2 regions of the Saccharococcus thermophilus genome follow, and region 1 is predicted to be linked to the other one. Evidence: a T-box and tRNA genes for the amino acid it is inferred to sense, from the RefSeq annotation. Region 1 holds a T-box; the other holds one or more tRNA genes.
The links. The T-box of region 1 lies ahead of pheS (phenylalanine--tRNA ligase subunit alpha). A T-box ahead of a tRNA ligase gene usually reads a tRNA of that ligase, here a tRNA-Phe.
Positions count from the first base shown of each region.

Region 2: it has a tRNA-Phe gene. The T-box ahead of pheS (phenylalanine--tRNA ligase subunit alpha) is inferred to sense a tRNA for this amino acid. The anticodon was not compared.

Region 1 is NZ_JAASRS010000001.1:2,145,797-2,149,342, reverse strand. Features, by position in the region: gene sspI (small acid-soluble spore protein SspI) at 1-55, opposite strand, end outside; gene BDD39_RS11170 (TrmH family RNA methyltransferase) at 153-914, shown strand; T-box leader at 1,022-1,259, shown strand; gene pheS (phenylalanine--tRNA ligase subunit alpha) at 1,402-2,436, shown strand; gene pheT (phenylalanine--tRNA ligase subunit beta) at 2,453-3,546, shown strand, end outside.
Region 2 is NZ_JAASRS010000001.1:2,838,759-2,842,304, forward strand. Features, by position in the region: tRNA gene BDD39_RS14720 (tRNA-Ile) at 10-83, opposite strand; tRNA gene BDD39_RS14725 (tRNA-Thr) at 169-244, opposite strand; tRNA gene BDD39_RS14730 (tRNA-Asp) at 400-475, opposite strand; tRNA gene BDD39_RS14735 (tRNA-Met) at 480-556, opposite strand; tRNA gene BDD39_RS14740 (tRNA-Ser) at 802-894, opposite strand; tRNA gene BDD39_RS14745 (tRNA-Ile) at 910-986, opposite strand; tRNA gene BDD39_RS14750 (tRNA-Met) at 994-1,067, opposite strand; tRNA gene BDD39_RS14755 (tRNA-Ala) at 1,086-1,161, opposite strand; tRNA gene BDD39_RS14760 (tRNA-Pro) at 1,175-1,248, opposite strand; tRNA gene BDD39_RS14765 (tRNA-Arg) at 1,252-1,328, opposite strand; tRNA gene BDD39_RS14770 (tRNA-Leu) at 1,332-1,417, opposite strand; tRNA gene BDD39_RS14775 (tRNA-Gly) at 1,424-1,498, opposite strand; tRNA gene BDD39_RS14780 (tRNA-Leu) at 1,512-1,593, opposite strand; tRNA gene BDD39_RS14785 (tRNA-Lys) at 1,598-1,673, opposite strand; tRNA gene BDD39_RS14790 (tRNA-Thr) at 1,828-1,900, opposite strand; tRNA gene BDD39_RS14795 (tRNA-Phe) at 2,056-2,131, opposite strand; tRNA gene BDD39_RS14800 (tRNA-Val) at 2,303-2,378, opposite strand; rRNA gene rrf (5S ribosomal RNA) at 2,389-2,505, opposite strand; rRNA gene BDD39_RS14810 (23S ribosomal RNA) at 2,777-3,546, opposite strand, start outside.

The DNA of each region.
Region 1 (3,546 bases):
CCTTCGTGTTGTTGGCCACATTTTGTATAACTGCATGGCGCAAGTTTAAATCCATCTCGTTCACCTCACTATTATGTAGTTACATGCTTATTTTTTACGTGGATTTCGTTTATTATGTATATGGATACGCAAAACGTAAAGGAGAATCAGCATTGAAACGAATTGAGTCGGTAAAAAATCCGCAAGTGAAGCAGTGGAAAAAGCTGCTGACGAAAAAGGAACGAGAAAAAACAGGGCATTTTCTTATCGAAGGATTTCATTTAGTGGAAGAAGCGTTGAAAAGCAACATATCCATTATCCAATTGATTGTTGATGAAAATAAAGCGATTCCGGCAACATGGGATGTGAGCGGCATCCCGCTGGCCATCGTCACGGAAGACGTGATGAAAGCGATCAGCGCCACGGAAACGCCGCAAGGCATCGCGGCCGTATGCGAACAGTTTTCCTATGACGATATGGACTGGACGCAGGCGAATGTGCTTCTGATTGACGCCGTGCAAGATCCAGGCAACATCGGCACGATGATCCGCACCGCTGATGCGGCGGGAATGGATGCGGTGATTCTTGGGGAAGGATGTGCTGATCTATACAATCCGAAAGTTATCCGCGCGACGCAAGGTTCACTTTTTCATCTGCCAATTATGCGCGGAAATCTCCGTGAATGGATCGAGCGTCTGCGCGAGAAAAATGTCGCGGTTTACGGAACGGCGCTGGAAAATGGGGAAGATTATCGCCATATTGAGCCGACGCGACCGTTCGCTTTGCTTGTCGGCAACGAAGGAAGCGGGGTTCAGAAGGAATTGCTGCAAATGACAACGAAAAACTTATACATTCCGATTTATGGACAGGCCGAGTCGTTAAACGTCGCCGTCGCCGCCGGAATTTTGCTTTATCATTTACGCGGGACGTTGTAAAAATTATAGATAAAAGCTAGAAAATGAAGCCATTTTTGCATGCAGGTGGTTGCATCGCACCTGCCTGTTGCCTATAATATAAAAATAGTTAAATAAGTTAAATACGGAAAACAACGATGAAAGAGAAGAGTAGCTTGCCACTCGCCATCCAGGGAGAAAACGCCGTAGACTGGGAGCGTTTTTATGGTAGAAGCAAGTGAATTCACCTCTGGAGTTGACACTTGGACCATTCCGCGCTTGCGGAATGTAAAGGTGTTCCGGCCGATGCCGTTATCGCAATGAAGCGAACAGCGCGTTTTTTGCGCTGTTAACAAGGGTGGTACCGCGAGTGCACTCGTCCCTTATGGCAAGGGGCGAGTTTTTTTATGGAACATACTAGTGTGGATTTCACGTAAAGATATTCCAAAAGTATTGCTTCATGAACATCAAGCATGGGCAGTGGAAGAGGCATTTCGTTTATTCAAGTGAAGAAAAGGAGGAATTTTCCATGAAAGAACGGTTGCAGCAGCTTCAACAAGAAGCGCTCGAAAAAATTGAACAAGCTAGTGACTTAAAAGCACTTAATGAGGTGCGCGTCGCTTATCTTGGCAAAAAAGGCCCGATTACCGAAGTGCTCCGCGGCATGGGGTCATTATCGCCGGAAGAGCGTCCGGTCATAGGCGCGCTCGCCAACGAAGTACGGCAAGCGATTCAAAGCGCGCTAGAAGCAAAACAAGCAAAGCTCGAACAAGAGGAAGTCGAAAAAAAATTAGCGGCGGAAGCGATTGATGTCACGCTTCCAGGCCGCCCGGTCAGAAGAGGAAATCATCATCCGCTCACGCGCGTCATTGAAGAAATCGAAGACTTATTCATCGGCATGGGCTATACGATTGCCGAAGGGCCGGAAGTCGAGAAAGACTACTACAATTTTGAAGCGTTGAACTTGCCAAAAGGCCACCCGGCGCGCGATATGCAAGATTCGTTCTACATTACCGAAGAAATTTTGCTTCGCACTCATACATCACCGGTGCAAGCGCGCACGATGGAAAAACATCAAGGGCGCGGTCCGGTCAAAATCATCTGCCCGGGAAAAGTGTACCGCCGCGACAATGATGACGCGACTCACTCGCATCAATTTACGCAAATCGAAGGGCTTGTTGTCGATGAAAACATTCGCATGAGCGACCTGAAAGGAACGCTGCGCGAGTTTGCCCGCAAAATGTTTGGCGAAGACCGCGAAATCCGCTTCCGTCCAAGCTTTTTCCCATTCACCGAGCCGTCGGTCGAAGTCGATGTATCCTGCTTCCATTGCGGCGGACATGGCTGCAGCGTATGTAAAGGGACTGGATGGATTGAAATTTTAGGCGCCGGCATGGTCCATCCAAACGTCTTAGAAATGGCTGGATTTGATTCGAAAAAATATACCGGTTTCGCGTTCGGCATGGGGCCGGAGCGCATCGCGATGCTTAAATACGGCATTGATGACATCCGTCATTTCTATCAAAATGACATTCGTTTCTTACAACAATTCCACCGTGTGTAAAAGGGAGGTTTGACCGATGTTTGTTTCTTATAAATGGCTGCAAGAATATGTAGACCTTACGGGAATAACGGCAAAAGAACTAGCCGACCGCATCACCAAAAGCGGCATTGAAGTCGAAAGTGTGGAAGTATTGAATAAAGGGGCAAAAGGCGTTGTCGTCGGGCATGTGCTTGAGCGCGAGCAGCATCCAAACGCCGATAAATTAAGCAAATGCCTCGTCGATATCGGCGAAGGCGAGCCGGTGCAAATTATTTGCGGCGCCCCAAACGTCGCCAAAGGGCAAAAAGTAGCGGTTGCCAAAGTCGGTGCCGTTTTGCCAGGCAATTTGAAAATTAAACGGGCGAAACTGCGCGGCGAAGAATCAAACGGTATGATTTGCTCCTTGCAAGAGCTCGGCGTTGAATCGAAATTAGTGCCGAAAGAATACACCGATGGCATTTTCGTCTTTCCAAGCGACGCTCCAGTTGGCGCGGATGCGTTGGAATTATTAAATTTAGACGATGAAGTATTAGAACTTGGACTTACGCCAAACCGCGCCGATTGCTTAAGCATGATTGGCGTCGCGTATGAAGTGGCGGCGATTTTAGGCCGGGACGTGAAGCTGCCAGCCATTGAGCTTCAAGAAAATGCCGAAAATGTTCATGATTATATTTCTGTACGCGTCGATGCGCCGGAGGACAATCCGTTATATGCAGGACGCATTGTGAAAAATGTGAAAATCGGCCCATCGCCGCTTTGGATGCAAACGCGTTTGATGGCGGCAGGAATCCGTCCACACAACAACGTAGTCGATATTACGAACTACATTTTGCTGGAGTACGGCCAGCCGCTCCATGCGTTTGACTATGACCGTCTCGGCTCGAAAGAAATTGTCGTGCGCCGCGCGAAAGCAGGCGAAACAATTGTCACGTTGGATGATACGAAACGCACGTTAACGGAAGACCATCTTGTCATTACGAATGGAACGGAACCGGTTGCCTTAGCTGGCGTGATGGGCGGAGCGAATTCTGAAGTACGAAATGACACAACGACCGTATTTATTGAATCAGCCTATTTCACCAGCCCTGTCATTCGCAAAGCGTCGAAAGACCACGGCTTGCGCAGTGAAGC
Region 2 (3,546 bases), 690 kb from region 1:
ATGCAATAGTGGGCCTAAGTGGACTTGAACCACCGACCTCACGCTTATCAGGCGTGCGCTCTAACCAGCTGAGCTATAGGCCCAAGAAAGCGGGTGATGGGAATCGAACCCACGAATGCCAGAGCCACAATCTGGTGCGTTAACCACTTCGCCATAGTCGCCACATTCTGGTGCCGGCTGCAGGACTTGAACCCGCAACCTACTGATTACAAGTCAGTTGCTCTACCAATTGAGCTAAGCCGGCATAACAACATTTATATATACCCTTAATTTTTTTGTGTCCCTTCCTCTGCCAGTTTATTCACAGATGTAGATGCGTCGGGACAACTCGCAGCATATTCACAGAAGCTTAGGCTCGTCTCTACCAATTGAGCTAAGCCGACATAGAGAATTTTGGAATGGCGGTCCCGACGGGACTCGAACCCGCGATCTCCTGCGTGACAGGCAGGCATGTTAACCACTACACTACGGGACCATATTGGTTGCGGGGGCAGGATTTGAACCTGCGACCTTCGGGTTATGAGCCCGACGAGCTACCGGACTGCTCCACCCCGCGACGATAAAAATAATTGAATTTAGAATGGCTTAATTAAATTCGTTGCCTCTTCCTCTACTAGCCAATTCAAAGGTGTCAAATGCGTCGAGGCAACTCGGAGTGGATTCTTTCGCTGTCCCTTCCTCTTCTAGCTGATTCAACGATGTTAGATGCGTCGGGACAACTCGTAGCATATTCACAGAAGCTTAGGCTCGTTGCTCCACCCCGCGACGATACAAAACCAAAACAGTTGTCCATTTCCTTTATGGCGGAGGAGGAGGGATTCGAACCCCCGCGCGCCTTGTGGCGCCTCTCGGTTTTCAAGACCGACCCCTTCAGCCAGACTTGGGTACTCCTCCAACATATTGAAAATATGGTGGACCTTGTAGGACTCGAACCTACGACCGGACGGTTATGAGCCGTCTGCTCTAACCAGCTGAGCTAAAGGTCCATTATAATGGCGGCGGAGGGGATCGAACCCCCGACCTCACGGGTATGAACCGTACGCTCTAGCCAGCTGAGCTACGCCGCCATGAACTAGTTAATGAAATGGTGGAGCCTATCGGGATCGAACCGATGACCTCCTGCGTGCAAAGCAGGCGCTCTCCCAGCTGAGCTAAGGCCCCATATTCACTAAAATCGGGAAGACAGGATTCGAACCTGCGACCCCATGGTCCCAAACCATGTGCTCTACCAAGCTGAGCTACTTCCCGCTATGGCGCGCTCGAGAGGATTCGAACCCCTAACCTTCTGATCCGTAGTCAGATGCTCTATCCAATTGAGCTACGAGCGCATGTGCCGAGGGCCGGACTCGAACCGGCACGGTAGTTACCTACCCCAGGATTTTAAGTCCTGTGCGTCTGCCAATTCCGCCACCCCGGCGAATGGTGGAGCGGAAGACGGGGTTCGAACCCGCGACCCCCACCTTGGCAAGGTGGTGTTCTACCACTGAACTACTTCCGCATACACCTAAGTATGCGGGTGGAGGGACTTGAACCCCCACGCCGTGAGGCGCCAGATCCTAAGTCTGGTGCGTCTGCCAATTCCGCCACACCCGCAAAGTGGTGAGCCATGGAGGACTCGAACCTCCGACCCTCTGATTAAAAGTCAGATGCTCTACCGACTGAGCTAATGGCTCATATATGAAATCAGGACACTCAGTATTTTTGTTGTCCCTTCCTCTACTAGCGAATTCAAAGGTGTCAAATGCGTCGGGACAACTCGCAGCAGATTCATCGAAGCTTAGGCTCGTTGCTTCCCCTGCTGAGCTAATGGCTCGTACATTATAGGGATGCCGGCTGCAGGACTTGAACCCGCAACCTACTGATTACAAGTCAGTTGCTCTACCAATTGAGCTAAGCCGGCATAAAAAACATTGATATATACCCTTAATTTTTTTGTGTCCCTTCCTCTACCAGTTTATTCACAGAAGTGGATGCGTCGGGACAACTCGTAGCATATTCACAGAAGCTTAGGCTCGTCTCTACCAATGAGCTAAGCCGGCATAGGATATATTTAAGTGGTGGCTCGGGACGGAATCGAACCGCCGACACAAGGATTTTCAGTCCTTTGCTCTACCGACTGAGCTACCGAGCCATATACATTTTCGAACTTTTATTCGTTGCCTCTTCCTCTACTAGCTAAGTTTATGTTCTGTGTCCCTTCCTCTTCTAGCTGATTCAATGATGTTAGATGCGTCAGGACAACTCGTAGCATATTCATGGAAGTATTGCTCGTCGCTACCGAGCCAAATCAGTCATACAATCGTGGTGGAGGATGACGGGATCGAACCGCCGACCCCTTGCTTGTAAGGCAAGTGCTCTCCCAGCTGAGCTAATCCTCCATATAAACTTGCCTAGCGACGACCTACTCTTGCAGGGGCGCTGGCCCCAACTACCATCGGCGCTGGAGAGCTTAACTTCCGTGTTCGGGATGGGAACGGGTGTTTCCTCTCCGCTATAGTCACTAGGCAAACGATGGACAAATTTTATTATAATGGAACTATATTCATTGTCAAGAGGATTTCATTCCTTCAAAACTAGATAACCGTCTGTTTGGAAGAAGCCAGACGTCTGCGCTTTTCGTGGTGTCTAGCTCCGGAGGTACCTACGCTTTTCATGATGTCTAGCTCCGGTGCCTAGCTCTCTTGCGCCAAATAACCTTCTCCCTTGAGGTGCAAGCACCTCAGCGGGCGAAGAACATTTGGCTTCGAGAGCTAAGCGCGGCACCTCCGCTTTTCGTGTGGTTAAGTCCTCGATCGATTAGTATCCGTCAGCTGCACGTGTCGCCACGCTTCCACCTCGGACCTATCGACCTCGTCATCTTCGAGGGATCTTACTCGCTTGACGCGATGGGAAATCTCATCTTGAGGGGGGCTTCACGCTTAGATGCTTTCAGCGCTTATCCCTTCCGCACATAGCTACCCAGCGGTGCCCCTGGCGGGACAACTGGTACACCAGCGGTGCGTCCATCCCGGTCCTCTCGTACTAAGGACAGCTCCTCTCAAATTTCCTGCGCCCGCGACGGATAGGGACCGAACTGTCTCACGACGTTCTGAACCCAGCTCGCGTACCGCTTTAATGGGCGAACAGCCCAACCCTTGGGACCGACTACAGCCCCAGGATGCGATGAGCCGACATCGAGGTGCCAAACCTCCCCGTCGATGTGGACTCTTGGGGGAGATCAGCCTGTTATCCCCGGGGTAGCTTTTATCCGTTGAGCGATGGCCCTTCCATACGGAACCATCGGATCACTAAGCCCGACTTTCGTCCCTGCTCGACCTGTCCGTCTCGCAGTCAAGCTCCCTTGTGCCTTTGCACTCTACGAATGATTTCCAACCATTCTGAGGGAACCTTTGGGCGCCTCCGTTACCTTTTGGGAGGCGACCGCCCCAGTCAAACTGCCCACCTGACACTGTCTCCCACCCCGATCAGGGGTGCGGGTTAGAATTTCAATACCGCCAGGGTGGTATCCCACCGGCGCCTCCACCGAAGCTGGCGCTCCGGCTTCCC